Regions from separate parts of the Pseudomonas sp. GW821-FHT09H03 genome, predicted to be linked through region 2. Evidence: riboswitches for the same ligand, from Rfam matches in the RefSeq annotation. Region 2 holds a riboswitch; each other region holds the start of a gene.

Region 1 (11,890 bases), on a different contig from region 2:
TTGGCAGAACGCGCGGGATGTTGTCCAGCAGGCCGCCACCGGTGATGTGGGCCATGGCTTTGACAGCGCCGGTTTCCTTGATCAGCTTGAGCAGCGGCTTCACGTAGATACGGGTCGGGGCCATCAGCAGGTCGGTCAGGGGCTTGCCGTCGAGCTGGGTGTTTTCGATGTCGGCACCGGACACTTCGATGATCTTGCGGATCAGCGAGTAACCGTTGGAGTGCGGGCCGGAAGACGGCAGGGCGAGCAGGGCATCGCCGGCAGCGACTTTGGAGCCGTCGATGATTTCGGATTTTTCCACGACGCCGACGCAGAAGCCGGCCAGGTCGTAGTCTTCGCCTTCGTACATGCCCGGCATTTCAGCGGTTTCACCGCCGACCAGGGAGCATCCCGACAGTTCGCAGCCTGCGCCGATACCGGTCACAACCTGAGCAGCGGTGTCGACGTTCAGTTTGCCGGTGGCGTAGTAGTCGAGGAAGAACAGCGGCTCGGCGCCGCACACCACCAGGTCATTGACGCACATGGCAACCAGGTCGATGCCGATGCTGTCGTGCTTGTTCAGGTTCAGTGCCAGGCGCAGCTTGGTGCCGACGCCGTCGGTACCGGAAACCAGCACAGGCTGCTTGTAGCCAGCCGGGATTTCGCAGAGGGCGCCGAAACCGCCCAGGCCGCCCATGACTTCCGGGCGCGCAGTGCGCTTGGCGACGCTCTTGATGCGTTCGACCAATGCTTCACCGGCGTCGATGTCTACACCGGCGTCCTTGTAGCTCAGGGAGGGTTGCTTGCTCATGATCCAGGCCTTTAGGGGGGATTTCTGGGTAACGACCGAGCCCAGCGGGAACGCCGAAACTGCGTAGGCGAGAGCCTTGCACGCTATTCGGACACTGCCCGGCTGTTGCCGGTCTGCGAAGGCGCGCGATTTTATCAGGCTTGAGCCGCAGCGGCCATCCTCAGGCCGACCACAGGGTCATATCCGCTTAAAAAAACCGCTACAGACTCGGTGTCGGTGGCATCCTGCACGGCTGTATAAAGGTATCGCAATTAACCGGCTATCGTTATGACAGTGCGAAAACTTACCCGGTACCTGTGAATGTTTTGCGTCGGGCGAGGGTCACAGCCTTGCTCTATTGTCTTCATGCGGTCAGTTCCAGCCGCTCTTGTCTTCAGGAATCTTCCATGCGTTTATGTAAATTCTTGTTTGTGGGTTGTCTGTCCTTGTTCAGCCTGATCAGCCATGCAGAAACCGTCAAAGGCCTTTATCAGGTGCGCGAGCCGGTGAATGGGCAGTCCGCAGAGGAGCGCGATCAGGCCACTCAGCGGGCACTCGATACGCTGGTGGTGCGCCTGACCGGCGATCCAAAAGCCGCGCAAAGTCCGGGTTTGGCGGCCATTCGCAAAGACCCTCAGCAAATCATCAGCCAGTACGGCTTTGATGCCGGACCACCGGAAGTGTTGAAAGTCGATTTCGATCCGGGCACCACCGAGCAGGCCTTGCGCCGTGCCGGATTACCCATGTGGGGCGCTAATCGGCCGTCGATCCTGGGCTGGTGGCTGAACGAATCTGCCGAGGGAACCAGCCTGGTGGGTGACGGTCAGGCCAGCGCGGCGGCGCTGCGGCGGGCGGCCCAACACCGTGGTTTGCCCTTGCGTCTGCCGCTGGCGGACCTGAATGAGCAGATAGTAGCCACCGCGCCGAACCTGGAAAGCGCCGATCCGGCGCCTTTGCATGCTGCCTCCGAGCGCTACAACGCCGATGCGTTGCTGGCGGTGCATGCCCGTGAGGAAGGTGGGCAATGGCAAGCCAATTGGCGGCTGTGGCTGGGCGACCAGAAAGAGGCAGGCAGCGTTCAGGGTGCTGATCAGGCCGGTGTGGCCGATGCAGTCATGCTGGCGGTCAACGAGCGCCTGGCGCCGCGATTCGTCGCCAAGCCGGGCGCTACGGGGCAGCAATTGCTCGAGGTTCAGGGCATGAACCTTGAGCGGTATGCGACGCTTGGGCGGTTGCTGGAGCCCTTTGGCGGGCGTGTGCAAAGCGTCAATGGCGAGCGGATTCTCTATCGGGTCAATGGCAGCGCCGACCAGTTGCGTGCGCAACTGTCGCTGGCGAGGTTGCAGGAGCAGCCGGTGAGTGCGCCGCCAGCCCCGGCTCAGCCTGCGGCAGACGGTTCGGCACCGGCTGTTGTGCCTGCGCCTGCGCCTACGCCTCAGTTGAGTTTTCGCTGGTAGTTTTTCTTCCCTTATATAAAAGCAGGAGTTGTGCATGGCCGATACGCGGCAGTGGTTTTGGCTTGGTGGGGTGTTCCTGCTTTGTGGTTTTATCTGGTTGCTGCATCCGATCCTGACGCCGTTCCTGGTGGCGTTGCTGCTGGCTTATCTGTTTGATCCGGTGGTCGACCGGCTGGAGAAGGCCGGGTTGTCACGGACCTGGAGCGTGGTCGCGGTGTTTGCGCTGATTACCCTGATCTTCAGCGCGCTGCTGTTGGTGCTGGTGCCAATGCTTGCCAGGCAGCTGTTTCATTTGTATGAGCTGGCGCCGCAAATGCTCGACTGGCTGCAGCATACGGCGTTGCCCTGGGCGCAATCGAAGTTCGGATTGTCGGAAGGTTTCTGGAAATTCGACAAGCTCAAGGCGGCAATCAGCGAGCATGTGGGCCAGACATCCGACATTGTCGGCGTGGTACTCACGCAAGCAACGGCTTCAGGCCTGGCGTTGATTGGCTGGCTGGCCAATCTGGTGTTGATTCCGGTGGTCAGTTTTTACCTGCTGCGCGATTGGGATCTGATGATGGCCAAGATCCGCGGCCTGCTGCCCCGTGATCGCGAAGAGCGCGTTGTCGCCCTGGCGGATGAATGCCATGAAGTACTCGGTGCGTTCATTCGCGGGCAGTTGCTGGTGATGGTGGCATTGGGCGTGATTTACTCCGCCGGCCTGATGCTGGTGGGCCTGGAGCTGGGGCTGTTGATCGGGATGATTGCCGGCCTGGCCGCGATTGTGCCGTACATGGGGTTTATCATCGGCATTGGCGCGGCATTGATCGCGGGTCTGTTCCAGTTTGGTGGCGATCTGTATCCGATGATGGGCATCGCCGCCGTCTTCATGGTCGGCCAGGCGCTGGAGGGCATGGTGCTGACGCCGCTGTTGGTGGGCGACCGGATTGGCCTGCACCCGGTGGCAGTGATCTTCGCGATTCTGGCCGGTGGTGAGCTGTTCGGATTTACCGGCGTGCTGCTGGCGTTGCCCGTTGCGGCGGTGATCATGGTGCTGGTGCGACATATGCATGACCTATATAAGGTTTCAAATGCCTATGGCAACGTAGAGGGGCCTGGGCAATAAGGTTGTCGCCGGGGTTCATCGGGCTACCCGGTTTGATGCCGGGGTGGCCCTTGTCCGTCATCTGACTGTCACATGTACCGCCAAAGAAACTGTCATAAAACCAGTGCGTTAACGCAAACCTTTGATTTTGCTTGTGGTCTGTCGCATTGTGCGGCCAGCTTCACGGGTATAAACTTCGCAAACTTTACACAGAGGCCACTAACGGTTCCTTTGGAACTGTTCAGTCAGCATGAAACCGATTCAGCTGCCCCTAGGTGTGCGTCTGCGTGACGACGCCACCTTTATCAACTATTACCCAGGCGCCAACGCCGCTGCACTCGGCTATGTCGAGCGGCTGTGCGAAGCCGACGCCGGCTGGACCGAGAGCCTGATCTACCTCTGGGGCAAGGACGGGGTAGGGCGTACGCATCTGTTGCAGGCGGCTTGCCTGCGTTTCGAACAGTTGGGGGAGCCTGCGGTGTATCTGCCGCTGGCTGAATTGCTCGATCGCGGCATTGAGATTCTCGACAACCTCGAACAATACGAGCTGGTCTGTCTGGATGATCTGCAGGCGGTGGCCGGAAAAGCCGACTGGGAAGAAGCACTGTTTCATCTATTCAATCGCTTGCGCGACAGTGGCCGACGTCTGCTGATTGCAGCATCGACCTCGCCTCGCGAATTGCCGGTCAAGCTGGCGGATCTCAAATCCCGCCTGACCCTGGCGCTGATTTTCCAGATGCGTCCGCTTTCCGATGAAGACAAATTGCGTGCCCTGCAATTGCGCGCTTCACGTCGCGGTCTGCACCTGACCGACGAAGTCGGGCATTTCATCCTCACTCGCGGTACCCGCAGCATGAGTGCGTTGTTCGAGTTGCTCGAGCGTCTCGATCAGGCCTCGCTCCAGGCTCAGCGCAAGCTGACCATCCCGTTCCTCAAAGAAACCCTGGGCTGGTAGAGCCCGCTAAAACCGGGGCTTTTGGCCGGCTCGGCATATTTCAGGCGCCAGAAAACACGCTTTCCTGCAGGGTTGCAGGCTGCGCGACTTTTCAAAATGGGCTTAAGCGCTTAGATGTTAACGAGAAACTGATAAGTCACAAAAAGATTGATTGAATTTGCAAATGAGGTTGATAGCGGGCATAGTCTCGGCTTCTTTACAACTTCAGCCACGGTCGTGCCCATGCTAAATCGCTTCGCACCCCTCGTGCCTCTCGCACTCGTTACCCTTCTGTTTGGTTGCGCTGCCCACACTCCGGTGTCCGAGCAAGCCCCGCAACAGCAGGTAAAAAATTCTGTTACCGCCCAGTCTTCCAGCGTTTTTCAGGAAGAGCTGGCCACTGAAAAAGAACTGGCTGACTTCGCCGATGGCAAGTCGTACCAGCTCCCGGTTCTGGCTGACAGCATCCTCGAACGTGGCATGTCCCTGATCGGTACCCGTTACCGTTTCGGCGGTACCTCAGAAGCCGGCTTCGATTGCAGTGGCTTCATCGGTTACCTGTTCCGCGAAGAGGCGGGCATGAATCTGCCGCGTTCCACTCGCGAAATGATCAACGTCGATGCGCCGCTGGTATCGCGCAGCAAGCTTGAGCCGGGCGACCTGTTGTTCTTCGCTACCAATGGTCGTCGCGGTCGCGTCAGTCACGCCGGCATCTACCTGGGCGACAACCAGTTCATCCACTCCAGCAGCCGCCGCAGCGGTGGTGTGCGCATCGATAGCCTGGGCGACAGCTACTGGAGCAAGACCTTCATCGAAGCCAAGCGCGCCCTTGCGATGGCTCCGGCGGCAAGCCCTGCAATCGTCACGGCGCGCAAGTAATCCGACATTTTGTAGGGTTAACTTAAAGTCTTACTTGAAGTTTGCCGCGTAGCCGCTAAAATTCTGATCTACGAATGATGGCAAACCGCCTGCGTGACACGCAGGCGGTTTTCTTTTCTGCACTCCCGGCAGAAAAAAGCCGCAGCCAGATCAGGATGCACTGCTAATGATGACCTCGGCCCGCCTCGCAATCATCTGCTTCGCAGCGCTGCTCAGCGCCTGCGCCAGTCGCACACCGCCTCCTGCGCCGGTGGTTCGCGCGCCCATCGTATTCGGATCCTCACAAGCCTTTTCACCTGAAGCGGAAGATGTGCTGTTTCGCGCCCTGGGCCTTGTGGGTACACCTTATCGCTGGGGAGGTAACACACCGGATTCCGGATTTGATTGCAGTGGGTTGATCGCCTATGTGTACCGTGATGTCACGGGGATCTCCTTGCCGCGGACCACTCGCGAAATGATCTCCATGCGAGCGGCCAACGTGGGCAAGGAAGGCCTGCAGACCGGCGATCTGATCTTCTTCGCCACCAATGGCGGCTCCCAGGTCAGCCATGCCGGGATTTATGTCGGCGAGGGACGCTTCGTGCACGCACCGGCCACGGGTGGCACGGTCAAGCTCGACAGTTTGTCCAAGGCGTATTGGCAGAAGGCCTATCTGAGTGCCAAGCGTGTGCTGGAACCTGAGCACCTGGCGCGTAATCCGTAGTAGCCCGAGGTTGTGGCCATGACCGCCCGCACACTCAACCTTGACGACGCTTTGTATCAATACCTGCTCGATGTTTCCCTGCGCGAAACGCCGTTGCTCGAGCGCCTGCGCGATGAAACCCAGGCGTTAGCCATGGCGCGTTGGCAGGTGGCACCGGAGCAGGGGCAGTTTCTTGCTCTGCTGGTGAAACTGACCGGTGCCAGGCGTGTGCTGGAGGTTGGCACCTTTACCGGTTATAGCGCGCTGTGCATGGCGGCGGCTTTGCCGGCGGACGGTGCGTTGATTTGCTGTGATATCCCGGGGGACTACAACGCTACCGCACGCCGTTACTGGCAGGAGGCCGGCCTCGCCGAGCGGATTGACCTGCGCCTGGCGCCGGCGCTGCAAACCCTGGCCGAGCTTGAACGGCAAGGGCAGGGCGGGCAGTTCGACCTGGTATTCATCGACGCTGACAAGGCCAATTACCCGCAATACCTGGAGCATGCCTTGGGTTTGTTGCGATCAGGCGGGTTGGTGGTTTTCGATAACACGCTGTGGAGTGGGCGGGTGCTGGAGAGCGATCCCGAGAGTGCGGACACCCGTGCCATCCAGACGCTCAATCGTGCGTTGAAGGAGGATGCCCGGGTGGATCTGTCGTTGTTGCCGTTGGGGGATGGGCTTACCCTTTGCCGCAAACGCTAGCGCCCCTCTGTAGGAGCGAGCATGCTCGCGATGGGCGTTAACGATAACGCGGGGAGTCTGATACCCCGCGGTGTTCTTGAGTTCATCGTCGGAACGCCGCCCGGAGCATGCTCGCTCCTACAGTTAAGGGCGCGTCGCGGTTATTTGACCGCCGACACCCGCCACACCTTGTTCCCCACGTCATCGGCCACCAGCAAGTCACCCTGCCGGTCTATCACCACGCCTACCGGCCGACCCATGGCTTGCTCCTCGTCATTCAGGAAGCCGGTCAGCACATCAACCGGCGGCCCGGCGGGTTTGCCAGCGTTGAAGGGCACGAAAATCACTTTGTAGCCACTGTGCGGCTTACGGTTCCATGAGCCATGCTGGCCGATGAAAGCACCCTGGGTAAATGGCGCAGGCAGCTTGCTGCCCTCGGCGAAGGTCAGGCCCAGGGAGGCCGTGTGCGGGCCGACGGCATAATCCGGAGCAATGGCCTTGGCCACCAGTTGCGGGTTTTGCGGGTCTACGCGAACGTCGACGTGCTGGCCGTAGTAGCTGTACGGCCAGCCGTAAAAGCCACCGTCCTTGACCGAGGTAATGTAGTCCGGCACCAGGTCGCTGCCGATCTCGTCCCGCTCGTTCACCGCCGTCCACAGCGCGCCACTTTTCGGTTCCCAGTCCATACCGTTGGGGTTGCGCAGGCCGGAGGCGAAAATCCGCTGGTTGCCGGTGGTGCGATCGACTTCCCAGATCGCCGCGCGACCCTCTTCCTTGTCCATGCCGTGTTCGGCGACGTTGCTGTTGGAGCCAACGGTAACGTACAGCTTGCTACCGTCCTTGCTGGCGATGACGTTTTTGGTCCAGTGGTGATTCAGCGTGCCGCCCGGCAGGTCGAGCACTTTGATTGGTTGCGCCTTGATCACCGTATCGCCGGTTTCATAGTGAAAACGCAGCAGGCGGTCGGTGTCGGCCACGTACAGGTCGTTGCCGACCAGGGTCATGCCAAACGGCGAGTTGAGGTTTTGCAGGAACACTGTGCGGGTTTCGGCAACGCCGTCGTGGTCCTTGTCGCGCAACAATGTGATTCGATTCGGGCTCGGTACGCCAGCACCCGCGCGACCCATGACCTTCTTCATTACCCAGCCTTTAACGCCCTTGCCATCATCGGGTTTGGGTGGCGCATTGGTTTCCGCCACCAGAATGTCGCCGTTGGGCAGCACGTACAGCCATCTAGGGTGGTCCAGGTTTTCGGCGAACGCCGCCACTTGAGTTCCTGTCGCGGCGACCGGTTTCGCGCCCTGCGGCCAGCCTGTTGCCGGCGCTATGTTCATCGTCGGCAGCAGGGTTTTGTTGGGTTGCGGGAGCTGGGGGGACGGCCCGGTGCCGTCGGCGACTTTCAGGCTGGCGCTTTCACCGCAGGCGGCGAGCCCACCGACGAGCGTAATCATGACAAAGAGCTGGGAGGTGCGCATGCTGGGCTTCCCTATGAATACCTTCTTCTAATCATAGAGAAGCGTTATCGCGCGAAGGTTCAACGCCTCAGGTGCGAGCTTCTTTGAAAAGCACGGCAATCCCGGGGTGGTAGTTGCCGGCCTCGTTGCGCAACTTGCGATAGGCGTAGGGGAAGTACCAAGCCACGGCGCAGGTATGCTCCTTTTGCAGGTCGTCGACCATGTCCTGCAGCTCTTCCGGCGTGGCACCCTGCTGGGCTTTGTGCGGGGCGACGAACAGGCAGCCCAGTTTCAGCTCGCTGGCATGACTCAGGCGCCTGGCATCGCTGGTGACGTCGAGCAATGCCTGAGTCACATTGAGGCTGTTGACCCGTGGCCAGCGCTGGCTGGTCTGGATGTAGGCACGGGTGTCGGGTGTCGCGAGAAACAGATCGGCGCGGCTGTTGCGTTCGCCTTCTTCGGTCTGTTTGCGGGTTTGCGTCTGTTGCAGGGTGACCATTTCGGCCATCCAGGCTGCCACGGAGAGCAATCCAAGATTGGCCTTTTCGTCGTGCCAGTACGGCGTTTCACCGTCGCCGCGTATGGCGTTGTAACGGTCGATGCAGTCGAACCAGCGTTCCAGCGCCGGGCGCAGGAATTCCAGCTTCGGATTGCTGATGATCATGCCTTGCATGGGGTTCACCCTTGTTATTGTGTAGTAAATTTATGGCGCTTTGATATCACTGCTGGGGCCAAGGCACAAGATCGCTGTCGGATTATTGATCAGCGCACTTAATTGCTCTCCAGCGTCCCGGCTTTAATTGACGCTCCACCCCCAACCCTCTAACCTTCGCGGCTTGTTTCAGGTGCTCTGTGGCTTGGGTCGACAGAGTGAAACAGGGAAGCCGGTGAGTGAGCCTTCGATGGGTTCGAAAGCCCACAATCCCGGCGCTGCCCCCGCAACGGTAAATGAGTGAAAGCTGCGCCTTGAGCCACTGTGTCCATTGTCGACATGGGAAGGCGCGCAGCCTGGCGCAAAGCCGCTCATGAGCCCGGAGACCGGCCTGATTCATCCAGTGGCATCACGGTGGGCGATGCCAGGCTTGTTGCCACCTATTCTTGTGCCTGCCCGCCGTTATCCAGACTCAACGGAGAGCTCCCCCATGACTGATACCCCCGATCGTGACGAACGTCACCTGGCGCGCATGCAGCGCAAAAAAGCCGTGATCGACGAACGCATCGCCAATTCCCCGAATGAATGCGGCCTGTTGCTGGTGTTGACCGGCAACGGCAAAGGCAAGAGTAGTTCGGCTTTCGGCATGCTCGCGCGCGCCATGGGCCATGGCATGCAATGCGGCGTGGTGCAGTTCATCAAGGGACGCAACAGCACCGGAGAAGAACTGTTCTTCCGGCGTTTCCCCGAGCAGGTGCGCTTTCATGTGATGGGCGAGGGGTTCACCTGGGAAACCCAGGACCGCCAGCGCGACATCGCCGCCGCGCAAGCGGCGTGGCAGGTTTGCCGCGAGCTGCTGCGTGACCCTGCCATAGGCCTGGTAGTACTCGATGAATTGAATATCGCCCTCAAGCACGGCTACCTCGACCTCGATCTGGTGCTCAGCGACCTGCAGGCCCGTCCGCCCATGCAACACGTGGTGGTTACCGGCCGCGCCGCGAAAGCGGAAATGATCGAGCTGGCCGACACCGTCACCGAAATGGGCATGATCAAGCACGCCTTCCAGGCCGGGATCAAGGCGCAGAAAGGCGTCGAGCTGTGAAGCAATCCCGTCATTGTCCGGCGGTGCTGATTGCCGCGCCGGCTTCCGGTCAGGGCAAGACCACCGTCACCGCCGCGCTGGCCCGCTTGCATCGCAATCAAGGACGCAAGGTGCGGGTGTTCAAGTGCGGACCCGACTTTCTCGATCCGATGATCCTCGAACGCGCCAGCGGTGCGCCGGTGTATCAACTGGACATGTGGATGGTCGGTGAACAGGACAGTCGTCGCCTGTTGTGGGAAGCCGCCGGCGAGGCCGACCTGATCCTTATCGAAGGGGTCATGGGCCTGTTCGATGGCACGCCGTCCAGTGCCGATCTGGCCCGGCATTTTGGTGTGCCAGTGTTGGGTGTCATCGATGGCACCGCCATGGCGCAGTCGTTTGGCGCGCTGGCCCTGGGTCTGGCGCGTTATCAACCGGACTTGCCGTTTGCCGGAGTGCTGGCCAACCGCGTGGGCACCCAGCGTCACGCGCAATTGCTCGAAGGCAGCCTCACCGAAGGGTTGCGCTGGTATGGTGCCTTGTCCCGTGAGACCGGGATCGAGTTGCCGAGCCGGCACCTGGGACTTGTCCAGGCCAGTGAATTGAACGATCTCGACTTGCGTCTCGATGCCGCGGCCGACGCCCTGGCCAGCAGTTGCGAAGTAGCGCTGCCACCGGCGGTAGAGTTTGCGACTCCCGATGTGCTTGAAGTCGAACCGTTACTGGCCGGCGTGCGCATTGCCATCGCCCGTGATGAAGCCTTTGCCTTCACCTACGGCGCGAGCCTGGATCTGCTGCGCGCGATGGGCGCCGAGTTGTCATTCTTTTCGCCGATCCGCGACAGTGGTTTGCCTGAGGCGGACAGTTTGTATCTGCCGGGCGGTTATCCGGAATTGCATCACGTGGCGCTGTCGCGGAACACGTCGATGCTGGCGGCGATCCGCGCCCACCATGCAGCTGGTAAACCGCTATTGGCCGAGTGTGGCGGCATGCTTTACCTGCTCGACTCGTTGACTGATGTCGAGGGCACCCGCGCCGAACTGGTCGGTTTGTTGCCGGGTGAGGCTGTCATGCAAAAGCGTCTGGCGGCGCTGGCGTTGCAAGCGGTGGAGTTGCCAGAGGGCGTGCTGCGTGGGCACACGTATCACCATTCGCTGACCACCACTGGACTTGAGCCGATTGCCCGAGGCTTGAGCCCGAATGGCGGACGTGGGGCCGAGGCGGTTTATCGCGAGGGGCGGATGACGGCTTCCTACGTGCACTTCTATTTTCCATCCAACCCATCAGCGATTGCCGCACTATTTGCCCCCGAGCCTGAAGCCGCCTTCGCTGGCAAGCCAGCTCCCACAAGGATTGATGTATTGCCTGAAGAAATGCAGAACCCTGTGGGAGCGGGCTTGCCCGCGAAGAGGCCATGACTGACAACGCCTTTTCCGAAGCCGAACGCGCCGCCGTCTACCGCGCCATCGCCGAACGCCGCGACATGCGCCATTTCAGCGGCGGCACCGTCGAGCCCGAACTGCTCCGGCGCCTGCTCGAAGCCGCACACCAGGCACCCAGCGTCGGCCTGATGCAGCCATGGCGTTTCATCCGCATCGGCGACAGAACGCTGCGCGGGCAGATCCGGCAACTGGTGGAAGAAGAACGTATCCGCACCGCCGAAGCACTCGGCGAGCGCAGCGATGAGTTCATGAAACTCAAGGTCGAAGGCATCAGCGATTGCGCCGAAGTGCTGGTCGCCGCGCTGATGGATGATCGCGAGCGACATATCTTCGGCCGCCGCACCCTGCCGGAAATGGACATGGCGTCGTTGTCCTGCGCCATTCAGAACCTGTGGCTGGCCTCCCGCGCCGAAGGGCTGGGCATGGGCTGGGTATCTCTGTTCGAACCGCAGGCGCTGGCCGATCTACTGAAATTGCCACCCGGCGCCAAACCCCTCGCGGTGCTGTGCCTGGGGCCGGTCAAAGAATTCTATCCAGCGCCGATGCTGGTACTCGAAGGCTGGGCGCAAGCGCGTCCGTTGAGCGAACTGCTGTACGAAAATTATTGGGGAGTGAGTCAATGAGTGTGGCGTTGTTGAGTGTCGCCGCAGTGGCGCTGGATGCGCTGCTGGGTGAACCCAAACGCTGGCATCCGCTGGTGGCGTTCGGCCGTTTTGCCGAGCGCGTCGAGCAACGTTTCAATGGTGGTGGGCGTGGCTGGCGCAGCCATGGC
Region 2 (8,125 bases):
CACCGGGCATTGCGCCGAAAATGCGCCAGCCGGCCTGGCGCCGTGCCGCATCCTGGTCCAGTCCTGTTTGCAGCAGTGCTTCACGTTCGCTGCGGACCTTGGCCGCCAGCGGGTTGAGGTCGTCCGGTTCATCGAGCTCGGCGACGGCTTGCACTGCCGCATCGAACAAGCGAATCAGATTGGCGAAGGCATCGCGAAAAAAACCCGAGACCCGCAAGGTCACATCCACCCGAGGGCGATCGAGCAGACTCAATGGCAGGATTTCAAAGTCATCGACCCGCTGGCTGCCGGTGGCCCACACCGGACGCACCCCCATCAGGGCCATGGCCTGGGCAATGTCGTCGCCGCCGGTGCGCATGGTCGCGGTGCCCCAGACCGACAGCCCGAGCTGACGCAGATGATCGCCGTGGTCTTGCAGGTGCCGTTCGAGAATCAGGTTGGCCGACTGGAACCCGATGCGCCAGGCGGTGGTGGTCGGCAGGTTGCGCACGTCCACCGAGTAAAAGTTGCGTCCGGTGGGCAACACGTCCAGACGACCACGACTCGGCGCACCGCTGGGGCCGGCCGGGACGAAGCGACCGCTCAAGGCGTCGAGCAGGCCGCACATTTCTGCCGGGCCGCAGGCGTCCAGGCGTGGCGCAACCACATCGCGCAGGTTGTCGAGGATGGCACTTACGTCCGCCCAAACGGCTTCCTGTAGGAGCGAGCATGCTCGCGATGGTGTGTCAGCTACATTGATGTCGACTGACACGCCATCGCGAGCATGCTCGCTCCTACAGGGGAAATTCATCGTTTGCGAGATCAGTTGCGTGGCAAACAATTCGAGGCGCTCGCGGGTGTCGCCGGTAATGCGCCAGGGGTCATCGGTGATTGACAACAAGGCCTGCGGACGCGGACCGCTCCAGGGATCGGCCAGCGCGCAATCCAATGGATCGAAGCCCAACGCGAAGGCGTTGGCCACAGCCCGCAGCAAACTCGACTGCGCACCCCGCCCATCGCCCCTTGGAATGCGCAGCAACGCGAGCAAAGTGTCGATACGCAAACGACCGCTCGGCGATTCACCAAACACATGCAAACCGTCGCGAATCTGCGACTCTTTCAAGTCGCACAAATAGGTGTCCAGGCGCGGCAACCAGATCGCCGCATCGGCATCGCTGTCGAGTTCCTCGTCCAGTTGCAGTTCACGGTCTATATGGCTGTCACGTACCAGTTGCAGGATGTCGCGCTGCAACTCCCGGGCACGGCGCGGATCGAGCAATTGCGCTTCGTAATATTCGTCGGCCAACAGTTCCAGGTCGCGCAGAGGCCCGTAGGTTTCGGCGCGGGTCAGCGGCGGCATCAGGTGGTCGATGATCACCGCCTGGGTACGGCGCTTGGCCTGGGCGCCCTCGCCCGGGTCGTTGACGATGAACGGATAGATGTTCGGCAGCGGACCGAGCAACGCCTCAGGCCAGCAGTTTTCCGAGAGCCCCACGCCCTTGCCCGGCAGCCATTCGAGGTTGCCGTGCTTGCCAACGTGGATCACGGCATGGGCGCCGTAGGTGTTGCGCAGCCAGAAGTAGAACGCCAGGTAGCCATGAGGTGGTACCAGGTCCGGGTCGTGGTACACCGCACTCGGATCGACCTGATAGCCCCGTGCCGGCTGAATGCCGACGAAGGTCAGACCAAACCGCAGGCCGGCAATCATCATGCGCCCGTCGCGACACATCGGATCATTGTCCGGCGTGCCCCAACGTTGCAGTACCGCATCACGATTGGCCTCGGGCAGAGCGTTGAACATCCGCCAGTATTCGTCCATGGCCAGGCTCTGCTGACAGGGACGCTGGTCGAGGGTGTCGAGGTCATTGCTGACGCCGCCAAGCAACTGCTGGATCAATGCCGTGCCGCTGTCCGGCAGTTCGGCCGGCAGCGGATAACCTTCGGTGTGCAGCGCGCGCAAGATGTTCAGCGCCGCCGCCGGGGTGTCGAGACCGACGCCATTGCCGATGCGACCGTCGCGCGTGGGATAGTTGGCGAGGATCAAGGCGATGCGTTTTTGCCCGTTGGACAGGCGCGCCAAATCTACCCAGCGCCGGGCCAGTTCTGCGACAAAATCCATGCGCTGCGGTTGTGGCCGGTAGCACACCACATCGCACTGACTGCGCTCGCTGCGCCACGCCAGGTCCTTGAAGCTGATCGGCCGACTGATGATGCGTCCGTCCAGCTCCGGCAAGGCGATGTGCATCGCCAGATCCCGGGGGCCAAGCCCCTGCTCGCTGGCGCGCCAGCCAGGTTCGTTGTCTTGGGCGCAGATGGCCTGGATCACCGGGATATTGCGGCGAAACGGTCGCAGATGCGGCGCTTCGGGACTGGATTGGGCAAAACCTGTGGTATTGAGAATCACCCCTGCTTCAGCTTCATCCAACAAGTCCTCGACCACCGTCAGGCAGGCGGGCTCTTTCAGGCTGGCCAGTGCAATCGGCAACGGGTTCAACCCCGCTGCCCGCAAGCGCTCGCAGAACACGTCGATAAAAGCGGTGTTGGCCGCCTGCAAATGCGAACGGTAAAACAGCACCGCCGCCACTGGCTGGCCGGCCTGCCAGTCGGCTTGCCAATCACTCAGTCGTGCGGGACTTGTATGCGGGTGGTAGATCGCCGTGCGCGGCAGTACCTGAGGCTGCGACCATGAATAATCACGCGCAAGCCATCGATTGGCCAGGCAGCGAAACAGGTCCAGCGCATTGGCCATGCCACCCTGGCGCAGGAAATGCCAGAGCCGCTCGCGATCTTCAGGAAGCACCGTGCTCAGGTCGCTCAACTCCGGGTCCGGACGGTCATCGCCCGGCACCAGGATCAACTGCACGCCGCGCTGTGACAGTTCGACCAGACGCTCGACACCGTAGCGCCAATAGGCGATGCCGCCATGCAGTGAAATCAGAATCACCTTGGCGTGGCGCAGCACTTGGTCGACATACAAGTCGACCGAGGCATGGTTCTGTACCTGCATCGGATTGGCCAGGCGCACGCTCGGGTAGTCGTCGGGCAACTGCTGCGCCGCTTCGGCGAGCAACGCCAGGCTGGAATCGCCGCTGCACAGGATCACCAGTTCGGCGGGGGTTTGTCCAAGGTCGGCAATGTTGTCCTCCGACACGAAGCCGCCGGGCTGGGTCCTGAGCAGGTGCATGGCTTACACGCTGAGTGCGGCGCGCAGTTGCGCTTCGAGTTGAGCGGCGTCGAGTTCCTGGCCGATCAGCACCAGACGGGTGACCCGCGCTTCTTCGGCGCCCCATTGGCGGTCGAAGTGCTTGTCGAAGCGAGTGCCCACGCCCTGGATCAGCAGGCGCATCGGTTTGTTCGGGATCGCGGCGAAGCCCTTGACTCGCAGGATGCCGTGCTGGACCACCAGTTGGGTCAGCGCATCCAGCAACAGGCTTTCGTCGGCTTGCGGCAGTTCAATGGAAATGGAGTCGAAAGCGTCGTGATCGTGGTCATCATGATCATCGCCATCGTGATGATGGTCATGGTGACTGTGACGGCTGTCGATGTGCTCTTCGGAGCCGACGCCAAGGCCGATCAGCACGTCCAGCGGCAGGCGACCGCTGCTGGCTTCAATGATTTTTACCGCTGGCGGCAGTTCTTCGGCGACTTCCAGGCGCACGCGGGCCAGATCTTCAGGGCGGATGAGATCGGCCTTGTTGAGGATCACCAGGTCGGCGCTGGCCAGTTGATCGGCAAATAGCTCGTGCAGCGGCGACTCATGGTCCAGGTTCGGATCGAGTTTTCGCTGGGCGTCGACCTGATCGGGGAATGCGGCGAAGGTGCCGGCGGCGACGGCCGGGCTGTCGACCACGGTGATGACCGCGTCTACCGTGCAGGCACTACGAATTTCCGGCCACTGGAAGGCTTGCACCAGGGGTTTGGGCAAAGCCAGGCCCGAGGTCTCGATGAGGATATGGTCGAGGTCACCACGGCGGGCGACCAGTTCACGCATCACCGGGAAGAATTCTTCCTGGACCGTGCAGCACAGGCAGCCGTTGGCCAGCTCATAGACACGACCGTTGGCTTCTTCTTCGGTGCAACCGATTGAGCACTGCTTGAGGATTTCACCATCGATACCCAGTTCGCCGAACTCGTTGACGATCACCGCGATACGGCGGCCCTGGGCATTGTCGAGCATGTGCCGCAGCAGTGTGGTTTTACCCGAGCCGAGGAAGCCGGTGACGATGGTGACGGGGAGTTTGGCCAGTGTTTTCATCGGATGCCCTTTGGCAAGGTGGCGGGCATACGGGACGACGACCGGCAACGCGCACGCGCGTGCCTGGAAGAATTCGCCACCGGATCACCCCGCCCGGTTGAAAGTCAGAATCTGTATCGAGGCAGGTCTCCTGGCTGACGGTGTGCCGGTCTTGGCGACCTGGCATTCGCTGCGCCTTCCCGCCGGCCTCATGGAGAGCCTGCAGTGGCGTGGCAACGAACATCACCGTTCACAGTTGCGGGGGCAGCCGCGGCATTGACCGCGTTCCCTTCTTAGCTTCGGCAAACGCCGAAGAACCTCGAAAGCGCAAGGCTACGCATCGTGCGGGGGCGGGTCAATGTTCACATTGATATTGCGGCGTCGCCTTCGCGAGCAAGCCCGCTCCCACATTCGGCCGAGTTCTGTCAGGGAAATACAGTCAAATGTGGGAGCGGGCTTGCTCGCGAAGGGTGCGACACGGTTTGCGATGAGAACGTTTGCCAATTGACGCCCAACCCCCGCCCATGCTCTCCTAGACGCTTGTTACGGGTGCCCTTCACAGGGTGAAACGGGAAACCGGTGAATCATGTGCTTTACTCCAAAGCCATGTCAGTCCGGTGCTGCCCCCGCAACGGTAAGCGAGTGAAGCGTCAGATCCACTGTGCCGATATGGCGTGGGAAGGTGATGCTTGCAGGTTCAGGCGATGCCTGCGCCCCTCGTGAGCCCGGAGACCGGCCCGCAACACAAAGTGACCAGTACGGTCTCTGAACAACAACCCGCGGTGGGCGGGCGCTGTTTGAACTTCTGCGCGCTCGCTCGTGCAGGGCTCTGCATGCGTTCTTGTTCCCGCTGACAGAACAAAGGGAAACGCCATGTCGATCATCAGCAGCACCGGCCACAGCACCGCCAGCACCACCACGACCCTGACCCAGCGTCTGACCGCCGCCGTCTGCGCGTCGATCCTGGGTGCGTCCCTTGTTTACTTCGCCGGCTTCTCGCACATCGAAGCGGTGCACAACGCCGCTCACGATACCCGCCACAGCTCTGCCTTTCCGTGCCATTGAGAGCTGCCGACATGATCAAGCGTATCGCGCAAACCGCAGGTTTCACCGGGCTTCTGGCCGCCCTGCTGCTGACCCTCTTGCAAAGCTTCTGGGTGGCCCCGTTGATATTGCAGGCCGAGACCTACGAAATAACCGAGCCGGCCGCCGTTGAAGTCCATGAACACGCAGGGGGCGCCAACGCCGCCCACACCCACGACGCCGAAGCCTGGGAGCCGCAAGACGGCTGGCAGCGCGTGCTGTCGACCACTGGGGGAAATCTGGTGGTGGCCGTCGGCTTCGCCCTGATGCTGGCCGGCCTGTATACCTTGCGCGCTCCGACCAGGACTTCCCAGGGTCTGCTCTGGGGCCTGGCCGGCTATGCGACTTTCGTGCTCGCGCCAACCCTCGGCCTGCCACCGGAACTGCCGGGCACCGCGGCGGCCGACCTGGCGCAACGTCAGCTCTGGTGGATCGGCACCGCGGCTTGCACGGCTGTCGGTATCGCCCTTATCGTTTTCGGCCGTCACTGGCTGATGAAAGCCCTGGGTGTCGCCACTCTCGCCGTTCCCCATTTGATTGGTGCGCCGCAACCTGAAGTGCATTCGATGCTCGCTCCAGAGGCGCTGGAGACACAATTCAAAATCGCTTCGCAGTTGACCAACGTGGCGTTCTGGCTGGCCCTGGGCCTGATCAGCGCCTGGTTGTTCCGCCGCAAAAGCGATGGCCAATACCACGCATGAGTGACATCAGCGCAGCGCCGACCCTCGTGGTCGGCCTGGGCTGCCAGCGCGGCTGCCCGGTCAGTACGCTGCTGGCGCTGCTGGAGCAGGCGTTGCAAGCACACCAGATCCAATTGCATGAAATAAAGGCCCTGGCCAGTATCGATCTCAAGCGCGAAGAGCCGGCCCTGAACGAGTTGGCCGCGCAGCTTGGGCTACCGGTGACCTACTTCAGCAGCGAACAACTTGCCGCCTATGAGCAACATCTCACTCATCAATCGCAAATCGCCTTCGAACGCACCGGCTGCTACGGCGTAGCGGAAAGCGCCGCCCTGGCATTGGCCGAACAACTGGCCCAGGCGCCGGCAAAGCTGCTGATTGCGCGACAAAAATATGCCCAGGCAACCCTGGCATTGGCTGGCGCGGCATAAAATCCCCGATAATCCCCACCTTCGATCATGAGCATTCTTCATCTGAAGCCTTGCCCAGCCGTTTTTTGCCACAGGAACCGAGCATGACCGTCTACTTCATTGGCGCAGGCCCCGGCGACCCCGAACTGATTACGGTCAAGGGCCAACGGCTGATTCGCAGCTGCCCGGTGATCATCTATGCCGGCTCGCTGGTGCCTGCTGCGGTATTGGAGGGTCATAGTGCCGAGCAGGTGGTCAACAGCGCTGAACTGCACCTGGAACAGATCATCGAGCTGATCAGGACCGCCCATGCCAATGGCCAGGACGTCGCGCGGGTGCATTCCGGCGACCCGAGCCTGTATGGCGCGATCGGCGAGCAGATCCGCTACCTGCGCGAACTGCATATTCCCTTCGAAATTGTCCCCGGCGTCACCGCCACGGCGGCCTGCGCGGCGCTGCTGGGTGCAGAGCTGACGCTGCCGGACGTATCCCAGAGCGTGATTCTTACCCGCTTCGCCGACAAAACCGCGATGCCTGCCGGCGAGGAACTGGGTAGCCTGGCGCAGCACGGGGCGACCATGGCGATTCACCTGGGGGTCAATCATCTGGAGAAAATCCTGGTCCAATTGCTGCCGCATTACGGTGCCGATTGCCCGATTGCGGTGATTCACCGGGCGACCTGGCCGGATCAGGATTGGGTGGTGGGGACGCTGGCGGACATTGCCGCAAAGGTTGAGGCCAAGGGGTTTCGGCGCACCGCGTTGATCCTGGTGGGTCGGGTGCTGGGCAGTGATCATTTCAGCGAGTCGTCGCTGTATCGCGCCGGGCATGCGCATCTTTACAGACCTTGAGCACGCCTGCCCCAGTGGTGAGGGGGTTTGCCTGTAGTAAGGAGACTTGAGGGGGCTTACCTGTGGCGAGGGGGCTTGCCCCCGCTGGGGCGCGAAGCGGCCCCCGGCATTCATCCAGATAAACCTTGCATTGAGGTACTGCGACGGCTTCGCCGCCGAGCGGGGCGGTGCGGCGGTCCGACAAGCCCCCTCGCCACAGGCAAGCCCCTCAGCACAGGATATCCATCACCCATAAAAAAACGGCGCTCACGGGGCGCCGTTTTTCATGCCGCAGCGAACCCCTTAGTAGTAGGCGTTTTCTTTCTGCGTGTGGTCGGTCACGTCACGTACACCCTTCAACTCAGGAATACGTTCGAGCAAAGTACGCTCGATGCCTTCCTTGAGGGTCACGTCAGCCTGGCCGCAGCCCTGGCAACCGCCGCCGAACTGCAGGACGGCAATGCCGTCTTCAACCACATCGATCAGGCTGACCTGGCCGCCGTGGCTGGCCAGCCCCGGGTTGATCTCGGTCTGCAGGTAATAGTTGATCCGCTCGTTGACAGGGCTGTCGGCAGTGACCGTCGGCACCTTGGCGTTTGGCGCCTTGATGGTTAACTGGCCGCCCATGCGGTCGGTGGCGTAGTCGACTACCGCGTCGTCCAGGAAGGCTTCGCTGAACGAATCGATGTAGGCGGTGAAGCTTTTCAGCCCAAGCGCCGTGTCTTCCGGCTTCTCTTCCCCCGGCTTGCAGTAGGCAATACAGGTTTCGGCGTACTGGGTGCCGGGCTGAGTGATAAAGACGCGGATGCCGATACCAGGGGTGTTCTGCTTGGAGAGCAGATCAGCCAGATAATCGTGGGCGGCGTCGGTAATGGTAATAGCGGTCATGGAAACTCCTCGCAGGCTTGG
Region 3 (11,890 bases), on a different contig from region 2:
ACGGCGCAAGCTCGTCCGAGACCACGCTGGGTGAAAAATGGAATCACCCGTCCGCCAATCAATCCCAGCATCGCCGCGGCGAGCCAGACGGCAGCCCAGGTGCCCTGACGCTGCCAGGCGTCGTTTGCCTGCAGCACCCCAAGCAACGTCAGCGCATCGGCGCCCAGCAACAATGCCAGCACCACCACGATTGGGTAGTTGCGCGTTTGCCGCACGGCCCAAAGCAAATGCGCCATGATCAATGCCACGCTGGCAAAGAACAGCAGGTTGGCCAGCAACAGCAACTGCGGCGAGCCCGACCACCATGCCAGCCGCGCCACCAACCAGATCGCCACCAGTACGCCGAGCGGCTTGCCGCCAAGGCTGGAGCGCCCCGTCCATGCCTGTACCGCAGTCAGCAAAAAACCGGCAATGATCGCGCCGGCAAAACCGAAGATCAGCTCATGCCGATGCCACGCCAGCCAACCACCCAAGGGCGGGCCCCAGAAGTTGTAGCCTTGCATGGCGAAAACCCATAACGCTATCACCAGGGCAGCCAGCGTGCTGCCCAGCAGGAAGAAAGGACGAAAGCCCAGGCGTAGCAATGGCCACGTACCCACCGCCTTGCGATTGTCGAGAATCTGCATGGTCTCTCCAACAGGCTGGCCTTCGCGGGTGCGAAAGTCGCTTCAGTCTTACAGTATTGTTGATAGCCGATATGACACACATCAAAACTCGGCCTTATGCGTCCGCAATCCAGCAATGAACCATTTTGCTGTCGACCATCGGCAAGTTTTCAACTCTTTTGAATTTTCGTAATACCGGGCCTCTCTGACTTACATACCGAGAAAAGTCAGCAGGCCTGCCATGACGTCCTTACAGATTCATTCCGAGCATTCATCCAAGACGCCAATAGCCTTGGGCGCCCATTTTTCGCTGTATACCCGGCTGATCCGGACACCGGGTGAAGTCGAGGAGGAGACTGTGCGTCGCTACCTGCAGGATCAATTGCAGGCTGCGAGGTGTCTCACTGCCAACCTGCCAATCGGTCTGGCAGATCTGCCCGGCTGGGTTGCACACAACAGCCAGGCCGTCGCCGAGCGTTACCGCACCTACCTGGAAGGTCGACGCGCTGGGGAAGGCAGGAAATTCTTCACCAACAAAGCTCATGCGTTGTATTTCTTGCAACATGTGGCACCGAGCAAACTGGTGGACGGGGCGTGGCTATATGGCACTACCCAGCACGTCGATGACTGGAGATACAGCGGTCTGATCCGCACCTATCTCGAGGAACTGGGCGACGGCGAACCCGCTCTCAATCACGTCCTGCTTTTTCGTAACCTGCTCACTGAGCACGACTGTGCGCCGCACGCCCCGCTCGATGACGCGTTCTATCTACAAGGGGCGATACAACTGGCACTGGGAAGGCTGTCAGATGATTTCCTGCCAGAAATGCTTGGCTACAACCTTGGCTACGAACAACTGCCCTTGCATCTTCTGATCACGGCTTTCGAACTCAACGAACTGGGTATCGACCCTTACTACTTTACGCTGCATGTCACCATCGACAATGCCAGCTCCGGGCATGCACTCAAGGCCGTGGAAGCGGTTTTGAATTTCTTGCCCAACGACGAAACGAAGGCTGTATTTCTGGAACGCCTGCGCGCCGGCTATCTGCTCAATGATCTCGGAAAAAACTCCACGGACGTCATTCACTCGTTTGAGCTTGAGCAGGAACTGGTCGCCATGCTCGAGACCAAGAGCACCTTTGGCCAGCACATGCATTCAGATTACTGTCGCCTCGAAGGCCGCACCATCAACCAGTGGCTGGCCACCCCTGGCCAAAGCCGGCAGTTGCTTGCAGCTTTGGAAAACAGGGGCTGGATCAAGCGCCATCAAGACCCTCGGGACAGCCGCTTCTGGCAGCTTGTCGAGGGTCCGGGCGCCGCCATGTTCGGTGTGTTCAATGGCTACGAGAAACAGCTGTTGAATGACTGGATTGCAGGTGACTGGCAAGGCGAAGCAGCCAATCCGTTTCGCAACCGCTTTCCTCGGCGCGATAGCAGAGTTTCGCCGAGCGCGTCGTCACCCGCTTTGCTGTTGGCGTCTGTTGAAGAGCTTATTGCGCTGATGGGTCCCGACTCGCACCCGACACCCGAAGGTCTGGCCGCTACCAGAATCTACTCTCAACGTCTTTCTCAAGGGTCACTGACATCATGAATCGATCCGACCTTTGCGACTCGAGCGCGAACACGGCTGTATCGGAACACCACAGTCAAGACCTGGCCTTGCTGCATCTGGGGCAACGTCTACAGCAACAGCAATATCGGTTCGTGACGGTGACGCCATTGACTCACCTGCGGGTCAATGGACGAGAGGAAAACCGCACGGCGCACAATCTGAGAGATATCTTCGGCTGGAGTCGCCCGTTCGAGGCCGGTTTGCTTGGGGCGCAAGAGCATCAGGCGCTATTTCAAAGTGGCTTCCTGCACCCCCAGGCTGACATGTGGGTGAGTGGCGTACGCTGGTCGAGCCTCGACGATTTGCTCCTGGTTCATTCCAGTTTTCCTACCCAGGCTCACGACTCGGTTTTTTTCGGCCCCGACACCTATCGTTTCGCTCAGGCAGTGGAGGGCTTCCTGCAATCTTCCGTGCATCCGATCCAGACGGCAGTGGACATTGGTTGCGGTAGCGGGGTCGGTGCCATTCTGATCGCCAGGGCACGACCGGACGCTCAGGTCACGGCACTGGATATCAATCCCCTGGCCCTGAGATTCACCGCCGTCAATGCTTCGCTTGCAGGGGTCGATAATGTTTGCGCGTGCCACAGCGATATCCTTGCAGGAACAACAGGCTGTTTTGACCTGATCGTCGCCAACCCACCATACATGCAAGACACTCAACGTCGCGCCTACCGACATGGCGGGGAGCATTTGGGTTCGGAGTTATCGGTGCGTATTTTGACCCAGGCGATCGAGCGCCTGACGCCGGGAGGCAGCGTGATTCTGTATACCGGCGCGCCTTGTGTAGAGGGCGTGGATTTGTTTCTTGAGCAGGCGCTGCCGCTGGTTGACCGCCCGGGACTGGCCTGGAGCTATCGGGAGATGGATCCCGACGTCTTTGGAGAGGAACTGGAGTCGGATATCTACAGGGAAGTCGAGAGAATTGCGGCGGTCGTGCTTATCGTAACCAAAAGACAGTAGGTCTTGCAGGTATGGCATCTCCCCTTCTTGGTCCTCCCACTGGCTTTTATGAGTGTTGAAGGGGAGCGCACAGCCCCCCTTGAAAGAGTCGCCTTCGGATTATTTTATGTTATATAATAACATTATATTGACTGCCGGCCGTTAACTGGCAGCGCTATCCCCCCCTTGCCTGCGGCTTTCAATGACAACCCTTTATCAAACCCCACCCGCCACCCGCGCCAGTCAACGCCTGATGTCCATCGATGCCCTCAGGGGTTTGGTGATCCTGTTCATGCTGCTGGATCACGTACGCGAGACGTTCTTTCTGCACCGCCAGGTGGCTGACCCGATGGCCATCGACACCACCGAGCCGACGTTGTTTTTCAGCCGCACCCTCGCCCATTTATGTGCGCCGGTGTTCGTGCTGCTCACCGGACTGTCCGCTTACCTGTACGGCGAAAAGCACCAGGGCCGGAACGCGGTGTCGATGTTCCTCTTCAAGCGTGGCCTGTTCCTGGTTCTGCTGGAGTTCACGCTGGTGAATTTCGCCTGGACCTTCCAGTTCCCGCCCCATGTGATTTACCTGCAGGTGATCTGGGCGATTGGCGTGAGCATGCTTGCCCTTGCTGCGCTGGTCTGGCTGCCGCGGCCGATTCTGTGGGTTGTGGGTGCGGTCATCGTCGCCGGGCACAACCTGCTCGATCCGCTGCACTTCCCGGTCGGATCAGCCATGCACCTGCCGTGGGCCATTTTGCATGATCGCGGCTGGATCGAGTTCTCTGACGGCCTGCGCCTGCGCAGCTCCTACCCTGTGCTGCCGTGGATCGGTGTCATCGCCCTGGGTTATTGCATCGGCCCCTGGTTCGCGCATTCAGCCTCTGCCCGCCTGCGTCAACGCCATCTGTTGCTGGGGGGTGCCGGCGCGCTTTTGGGCTTTGTCGCACTGCGCCTGGTCAACGGGTATGGCGAGGCGCAATGGAGGGTGCATGAAACCACCACACAGACCCTCATGAGCTTCTTCAACATCACTAAGTACCCACCTTCTCTGCTGTTCCTTGCGCTGACACTCGGGGTGGGCCTGTTGCTGCTTCTTGGCTTCGAGCGGGCTCGGCAACGCCAGTGGATCAGCGCTTTGGCGGTGTTTGGTGCGGCGCCGATGTTCTTCTACCTGCTGCACCTTTATGTGCTGAAGGTGCTCTATCTGACCAGCGTCGCGTTGTTCGGTCTGAACCAGAGCGACTACTTCGGTTTCGATAGCATTTTTTCGGTGTGGCTGACGGCGGTGCTGCTGGCCGCCGCGCTGTATCTGCCTGTGCGCTGGTTTGCCGCCGTGAAGGCCCGCCGTCGTGATATCGGCTGGCTCAAATACTTCTGATCCAGAGAGGGTTCGCCTCGGGCGGCATGATCGACTAACATGCCGCCGCCGGTTTCCAAATGGGATTAATAGGGAATCCGTGATGCGTGCAACGCATCAAACGGAACTGCCCCCGCAACTGTAGGTGCTGAGCGTGCTCCTGAACTGCCACTGGGATTGAACCCCGGGAAGGCTGGAGCATGCGATGACGCATCAGTCAGGAGACCTGCCGGCCAAGTAACAATCACTGACCGGCGGGGTGTCCGGGAAGGACATCCTTGCGCGCGCGTCACTCAGGTGATCGCCCTGCCCTGCTTTTTGGCAGCGTTCGATGATGTGTTTCCAGACCGTGCACCCTTGCTCCGTGTACGGTTCAAATGTAGATGCATCATGCTGTTGCCCCGCTTTGTCACCCTATTCGCTGGCCTGGGTCTTTGCTCGCTGGTCTGTGCCGCGCCTACTGAATATCCGCTGACGGTCGAGAACTGCGGTGCCACGCTGACCTTCCCACACGCACCGGCTCGAACCGTCACGATCGGCCAGGCCGGCACCGAAATGCTCTTTGCCCTCGGGCTGGGTGACAAACTGGCCGGCACTTCTCTGTGGTTCAACGATGTGCTGGATAAGTACAAGGGGCAAAACGACAAGATCGAACGCCTGGCGGATAACGAGCCGAGTTTCGAGTCGGTGATCGGCAAACGACCGGAACTGGTCGCTGTCGAGCTGGAGTGGATGGTCGGCCCGCAAGGCGCAGTCGCTACCCGCGAGCAGTTTCACGAACTGGGAATCGCCACTTACCTCATGCCCTCGGATTGCGAATCCAAGGACAACCTGGTCGGTGCCGACGGCACTCGCCTGGCGCCGTTTCGTGTGCAAAGCATCTACAAAAGCATCACTGAGCTGGCCAGGATTTTCGATGTTCAGGCCCGTGGCCAACAGTTGAACGCGCAACTCAAGGCCAGTCTGGCCAGGTCCGTTGCCGCAGTGCAAGACAAGAACCACACCAGTGCACTGGTGTGGTTTTCCAGTGCCAGTCTGGATATCGACCCCTATGTCGCCGGTCACAAAGGCATTCCAGACTTCATGCTCAAAACGCTGGGTGTGCGCAATGTGGTGCAGTCCGACGAAGAGTGGCCAACGGTCGGTTGGGAAACCATCGCAAAAGCCAACCCGACTTTCCTGGTCATCGCCCGCATGGATCGCCGTCGTTTCCCCGCTGACGACTACCAAAAGAAGCTGGCATTCCTGCACAGCGATCCGGTAACCCGCAACATGGACGCGGTAAAAAACAACCGCATCATCATCCTCGACGCCATGGCCATGCAGGCCAGCCTGAGAATGTTCGATGGGCTGCAAGCCCTGGCAACGGCCATCAACAGCTACGACCTGCCAAAATGACTGCAGCGCTGATTCGTACCCTGCTGGCGTTGGTGGCCCTGCTTTTAAGCGTGGTTGCCGGTGTCGCTATCGGTGAAACAAGCATCGAACCCGGCGTGGTACTCCAGGTGCTGGCCAACAAACTGTGGAATGCCGGCTATGTTCTCGACCCCATCGACGAAGGCATCGTCTGGAACTACCGCCTGACCCGCGCGTTGGTCGCAGGAGCTTGCGGTGCGGGCCTGGCGACCTGCGGGGTGATCCTGCAATCGCTGTTGCGCAACCCGTTGGCCGATCCCTATCTGCTCGGCATTTCCGCGGGCGCTTCGACGGGGGCCGTTCTGGTGGCGTTACTCGGTATCGGTGCCGGAGCCATTTCGATGTCGGTCGGGGCGTTTGCCGGAGCCGTTGCTGCCTTTGCTGTCGTGGTTTTACTGGGGCGCGCCAGCGGTGTCCCTGGCAGTACCGGTCAGATCATCCTGGCGGGGATTGCCGGTTCGCAGCTGTTCAATGCGCTGACTGCATTTTTGATCACCAAGTCGGCCAGCTCCGAACAGGCACGCGGCATCATGTTCTGGTTGCTGGGCAACCTCAGTGGTGTGCGCTGGCCTTCGGTGTGGCTGGCCGTTCCCGCTGCCATGGCCGGTCTGGCCGTTTGCCTGTGGCACCGTCGCGCGCTGGATGCCTTCACCTTTGGTACCGACTCCGCCGCCTCGCTCGGCATTGCCGTACGTCGCGTGCAATTTCTGCTGATCAGTTGCGCCGCACTGGTGACGGCGGTGATGGTGTCGATTGTCGGCTCCATAGGTTTCGTCGGTCTGGTCATTCCCCACGCCGCAAGGCTGTTGCTGGGTACCGGGCATACACGCCTGCTACCGGCCAGCGCGCTGGGTGGTGCCGTGTTTCTGATTGCCGCCGATGTGCTCTCCCGCACCCTCATAAAAGGCCAGGTTATCCCGGTCGGCGTGATTACTGCATTGGTCGGAGCGCCGGTGTTCGCCCTGATCCTGATCGGCCGAAGGAATGCCCGATGAATGCTGCCATGCCCTTTATCGACCAGCCTGTATTGAGCTGTTCCGGCCTCGGATTGCAAATTCGCGACATTGAATTACTGGACGAGATCCACCTGGACATCCGCCACGGCGAGACCCTGGGCCTTATCGGGCCCAACGGTTCGGGAAAATCCACACTGCTCAAGCTGCTGGCCGGCGTGCGCATGCCAAGCCGGGGAAGCATCCATCTCGACGGCCAATGCCTCAAGGCACAGTCAAGACGAACCATAGCGCGAACCCTGGCGCTGGTTGAGCAACAGGCCGATACCCTGGATGCCATCAGTGTATTTGATGCCGTGGCCCTGGGCCGAACACCCTGGCTGTCTGCCTTGAGCTCGTGGTCGGCCAAGGACACCGAGATCGTTCATCAAGCGCTGCGCAACGTGGATGCGGCGCATCTGACCACGCGAACCTGGCGCAGCCTGTCTGGCGGAGAGCGTCAACGTGTGCATATCGCTCGTTCCCTGGCTCAGTGCCCGCGCATCCTGCTGCTGGACGAGCCAACCAATCACCTGGATATCCAGCACCAGATAGGGATTTTGAATCTGGTTCACGCATTGCCCGTGACAACGGTGATCGCCCTGCATGACCTCAACCAGGCCCTCACCTGCGATCGTCTGGCCGTGCTGGAACGTGGACGCCTCGTTGCCTTGGGCAAACCGCTTGAAGTGCTGACCCCGCACCGCCTTTTGCAGACGTTCGGAGTCCACGCGCACTATCTCGTTGACCCGTTTGACGGAGCGAAAATCCTGCGATTTCGCTCTTGGTGACTGGGTGCCGCGCCTCAGGGTGATGACCCGCGAAAGCCCTTCAGCGCAAATAGCTGGCGGCCAGCCATCAGCTACAATCACAACCGCACGCCCACACCGCCATCACTCTCGAGATGGCCAGCCTGAAAACGGAGTGACGGATGCTGTATTTTCAGCAAATGCTGGGCACCGCGGTATTCGCCATTACCGGGGTACTGGCTATTCACAAGGTGGGGGTCGATGTATTCGGCGCCGTGGTACTGGGCATCATTACTGCCATTGGTGGCGGCACCATTCGCGATCTACTTCTCGATCAACCGATTTTCTGGATAGCAGACTTCAACTACATCTGGGTCGGCGGCGGTGCCGCATTGCTGGCTTTTTTCCTCACCAAGAGATTCCAGCAACGTTATCGCCTGTTGTTGTACCTCGATGGATTCGCGGCCGCTCTGTTTGGATTAGTGGCTACCGAGAAAGTGCTGGGACTACAACTTGCTGCGCCTTTTGCCGTGATGATGGGTGTACTGACCAGTATCGGAGGAGGCATCGCTCGCGATGTGCTGGCCGGCAGAACCTCGTTGTTGATGTCACGTGAGATCTATGCCACACCGATCCTGCTGGGGTGCATTTTGTATGTCTTGTTACGCGATGTATTCGGGTCAATCCAGATCGCCGGTTGGCTGGCCCTGATATTCACCTCTTCCTTGAGGTTTCTTGCCATTTACAAAGAACTGCAAATGCCGGCTATTTTATCCACCAGCCAAGGCTAGGCCCGCCAAACATCGTCAGCCATCCATCCATCACGATAATTTCACATTCACCGGCGTAGGGTTAACCCAACTCCTTTGTGATTCCTGGCCCGCCCCCCCCATCGCGGGTCTTTTTTTGCCTGCAATAAAGCCCCAGGGCTGCAAGTCGCCTTCATCCTGCCTATGTTCGCCAGCGAACAGACGAACACCCCTGCCAATCGTCAAACTCAAGGTACAAAAGGTACGTCCAGCACGTGCTGCCCGGTGCGCACGCAATGGACTGGCGCACCTGCCGCAACACGCGCATTTGTATTCAGGCATTCCAGGATCAGGACCTTATGAACAGCATATGGACACGCATGCAAAAGGTGTTTCCCCGTTCGTCCGGATTTTGGCGAACCGGTCATTTGTCCCGCCCCCGATTCGAATACGAGCCGATATTACGCTCGGAGCTGATTAACGCCGATCAGATGGCCAGCCACGGTATCGCCCTGGCCGGACAGCATCGCCTGAGCGCGTTGTCCGCAAAGGACGCCATGCTGCGTCGACTCGATGACAACGAACAACTGCTCAAACGCAGCTGCTCGGCGCTGACCCACGCGCAAATGTCCAGCCGACGGGTAACGCCGGCAGCAGAGTGGCTGCTGGACAATAACTTTCTGATCGAAGACCACATCCGCACCGCCCGCACGCACCTGCCCAAAGGCTACAGCCGTGAGTTGCCACGCCTGATCAACGGCCCGTCCGCCGGGCTGCCGAGGGTCTATGACATCGCGCTGGAGACCATTTCCCATGGCGACGGCCGAGTCGATGAGCAAACCCTCAGTCGCTTCATCGATGCCTACCAGACGGTGATGCCTCTGGCACTGGGAGAGCTGTGGGCGATCCCGATCATGTTGCGCCTGGCGTTGATCGAAAACCTGCGTCGCGTGGCGTCGCGGGTCATGGCCAACGCCGACGATCGAAACCTCGCCGATGACTGGGCCGAGCGCCTGATCGAAACCTCGGAACGGGATATCAAGAGCGTGGTGCTGACCGTTGCCGATATGGCCCGCTCCACACCGCCGATGACCCCGGCTTTTGTCGCCGAACTGACCCGCAGCCTGCAGGGTCAGAGCGCAGCCCTGGCCCTGCCGCTGAGCTGGATCGAGCAGATGCTCAGCGAGACCGGTTCGAGCATCGAACGCCAGGTGCAGCTCGATGCGCAGCAACAGGCCGCGGATCAGGTGTCCATCGGCAACAGCATCGGCAGCTTGCGCCTGCTGTCCGCCACCGACTGGCGCGAGTTCGTCGAATCGATGAGTCATGTCGAACAGATTCTCGCGCAAGACCCGGCGGCGATTTACCCGACCATGGATTTCGCTACCCGTGACAGCTACCGGCATGTCATTGAACGCCTGGCCCGAAGCAGCCCCCAATTATCGGAAATCCAGGTCGCCCGCGCCGCGATCGATCTCGCCACAGCCGGGACCGCCACGGTCCCCTGCCCGTTGCTGGCCCGCCACGTCGGCTATTACCTGATCAGCGCCGGGCTGCCAACCCTGGAGCGCCGCATCGACGCCCGGGTGCCGCTGCATAAGCGCTGGAACCGGTTGTTGCAGCAATCCCCGCTGATTTTTTATCTGGCCCCGGTGGCATTGCTGACGCTGCTGTTTGCCTGGCCGCTGCTGGCCTCGGCGCGACGCGACGGATTGCCTGACGTAGCGCTCCTGCTGCTGGCCATTCCATGCCTGATCATGACCAGCCGACTGGCCGTCAGCCTGATCAACTGGCTGGTGACCTTCAGTCTGTTGCCGGCGGTTCTGCCGAAAATGGATTACGCCAACGGCATTCCCGACGAGGCGCGAAGCCTGGTAGTAATCCCGACGCTGATCGCCAGCCTGGCCGATGTCGATGAGTTGGTCGAAGGCCTGGAGGTACGTTTTCTCGCCAACCGCGACGACAACCTGTATTTCGCCTTGCTCAGCGATTTTCTCGATGCCAATGAAGAATCCCTGCCGCAGGACGCCGATTTGCTCAACCACGCCTCCCGTGCAATCACCCTGCTCAACCAGAAGTACGCGGACGGACTCAACGACCGATTCTTTCTGCTGCATCGGCCACGGCGCTGGAACGCCAGTGAACGCGTGTGGATGGGCCACGAGCGTAAACGCGGCAAGCTGATCGAGCTCAACGCCCTGTTGCGCGGCAACGGACAGGAACGTTTCGACACGATCGTCGGCGATATCACGCCATTGCACCAGGTTCGCTACGTCATCACCCTGGACACCGACACCCTGCTGCCGCGCGACGTCGCCCGTCAATGCGTGGCGGCCATGATGCACCCGTTGAATCGTCCGTTGTTCGACAGTGCCGGCGAGCAGATCATTTGCGGCTACGCCGTGTTGCAACCGCGGGTCGGTATCAGCCTGACCAGCGCCACGCGCTCGAGCTATGCCCGGCTGTTCGGCAGCGATGCCGGGGTAGATCCCTATACCCGGGCGGTTTCGGACGTTTACCAGGATCTGTTCCAGCAGGGCTCGTTCATCGGCAAGGGCATCTACGACGTGGATGCTTTCACCTGTGCCCTGGAAGGTTGTCTGCCGGATAACCAGATTCTCAGCCACGACCTGATCGAAGGCTGTTATGCCCGATCCGGCCTGCTCAGCGATGTGCAGGTCTACGAGCAATACCCCTCGCACTTTGCCGCCGATGTAAAACGCCGGCATCGCTGGATACGCGGCGACTGGCAACTGCTGCCGTGGACCTTGCCCTGGGCGCGCAACGCCGATGGAAAACGGGTGCGCAACCGGCTGAGCGTCATGGCGCGCTGGAAGATTCTCGACAATCTGCGCCGCAGCCTGGAACCGCTGGCGCTGTTGCTGATGTTTGCATGGGCCTGGCTGGCCAGCAGCGAACCGCTGGGCTGGACCGTCGCAGTCATCGGTTTGCTGGTGATTCAACCCTTGCTGCGAGCGGCGAGCGATCTGCTCCGAGCCCCCGCCGACGTCCCCTACAGACAATATCTGGGGGCGCTGCTGGGCGATCTCGGGCAGGACCTGGCCCGGGCGTGTCTGGCGCTCGCCTGGCTGCCTTTCGAAATGCTCTACAGCGTCGATGCTGTACTGCGCTCGCTCTGGCGGATCGGCTTCAGCCGGCGTCGCCTGCTGCAATGGCAACCCTCGCGCGAGGTGGAACGCACCACCGATAACCGGTTGTCCGGCCTCTACCGGCAGATGTGGATCGGGCCCGTGTCATCCCTTGCCTCTTTGGCCCTGCTGGTGGACAACCCGCAGACGCTGGCCATCGCCAGCCCGCTGCTGTTGTCGTGGCTGGTTGGCCCCTGGGTCGCCTGGCGACTCAGCTCACCCCCCGGGCAGTCGGTGTTCGCGCCGTCGGCGCAGGAGTTACGCTTCCTGCGGGTACTGGCGCGCAAGACCTGGGCATTTTTTGATCAATACGTCGGGCC

Evidence for each region. Region 2 has a riboswitch for cobalamin ahead of AC07OG_RS09330 (CbtB domain-containing protein). Riboswitches for the same ligand answer to the same signal wherever they lie in the genome.
Region 1: linked by a shared signal. The riboswitch ahead of cobO (cob(I)yrinic acid a,c-diamide adenosyltransferase) and the one ahead of AC07OG_RS09330 (CbtB domain-containing protein) in region 2 are both predicted to bind cobalamin.
Region 3: linked by a shared signal. The riboswitch ahead of AC07OG_RS07965 (ABC transporter substrate-binding protein) and the one ahead of AC07OG_RS09330 (CbtB domain-containing protein) in region 2 are both predicted to bind cobalamin.

What each region holds. Positions count from the first base shown of each region.
Region 1 is NZ_JBWKOF010000013.1:62,211-74,100, forward strand. Features, by position in the region: gene purM (phosphoribosylformylglycinamidine cyclo-ligase) at 1-790, opposite strand, end outside; gene AC07OG_RS18965 (DUF2066 domain-containing protein) at 1,177-2,226, shown strand; gene AC07OG_RS18970 (AI-2E family transporter) at 2,261-3,334, shown strand; gene hda (DnaA regulatory inactivator Hda) at 3,564-4,268, shown strand; gene AC07OG_RS18980 (C40 family peptidase) at 4,491-5,126, shown strand; gene AC07OG_RS18985 (C40 family peptidase) at 5,293-5,829, shown strand; gene AC07OG_RS18990 (class I SAM-dependent methyltransferase) at 5,848-6,510, shown strand; gene AC07OG_RS18995 (PQQ-dependent sugar dehydrogenase) at 6,651-7,964, opposite strand; gene AC07OG_RS19000 (hypothetical protein) at 8,032-8,616, opposite strand; cobalamin riboswitch at 8,770-9,004, shown strand; gene cobO (cob(I)yrinic acid a,c-diamide adenosyltransferase) at 9,086-9,697, shown strand; gene AC07OG_RS19010 (cobyrinic acid a,c-diamide synthase CobB) at 9,694-11,094, shown strand; gene bluB (5,6-dimethylbenzimidazole synthase) at 11,091-11,741, shown strand; gene cbiB (adenosylcobinamide-phosphate synthase CbiB) at 11,738-11,890, shown strand, end outside.
Region 2 is NZ_JBWKOF010000005.1:237,237-245,361, reverse strand. Features, by position in the region: gene cobN (cobaltochelatase subunit CobN) at 1-3,163, opposite strand, end outside; gene cobW (cobalamin biosynthesis protein CobW) at 3,167-4,234, opposite strand; cobalamin riboswitch at 4,338-4,550, opposite strand; cobalamin riboswitch at 4,744-4,968, shown strand; gene AC07OG_RS09330 (CbtB domain-containing protein) at 5,087-5,278, shown strand; gene AC07OG_RS09325 (CbtA family protein) at 5,290-5,997, shown strand; gene AC07OG_RS09320 (cobalamin biosynthesis protein) at 5,994-6,407, shown strand; gene cobM (precorrin-4 C(11)-methyltransferase) at 6,491-7,237, shown strand; gene nfuA (Fe-S biogenesis protein NfuA) at 7,520-8,104, opposite strand.
Region 3 is NZ_JBWKOF010000004.1:289,457-301,346, forward strand. Features, by position in the region: gene AC07OG_RS07945 (NnrS family protein) at 1-626, opposite strand, end outside; gene AC07OG_RS07950 (iron-containing redox enzyme family protein) at 847-2,199, shown strand; gene AC07OG_RS07955 (methyltransferase) at 2,196-3,182, shown strand; gene AC07OG_RS07960 (acetyltransferase domain-containing protein) at 3,364-4,536, shown strand; cobalamin riboswitch at 4,569-4,763, shown strand; gene AC07OG_RS07965 (ABC transporter substrate-binding protein) at 4,906-5,913, shown strand; gene AC07OG_RS07970 (FecCD family ABC transporter permease) at 5,922-6,926, shown strand; gene AC07OG_RS07975 (ABC transporter ATP-binding protein) at 6,923-7,714, shown strand; gene AC07OG_RS07980 (trimeric intracellular cation channel family protein) at 7,855-8,463, shown strand; gene AC07OG_RS07985 (glycoside hydrolase family 94 protein) at 8,781-11,890, shown strand, end outside.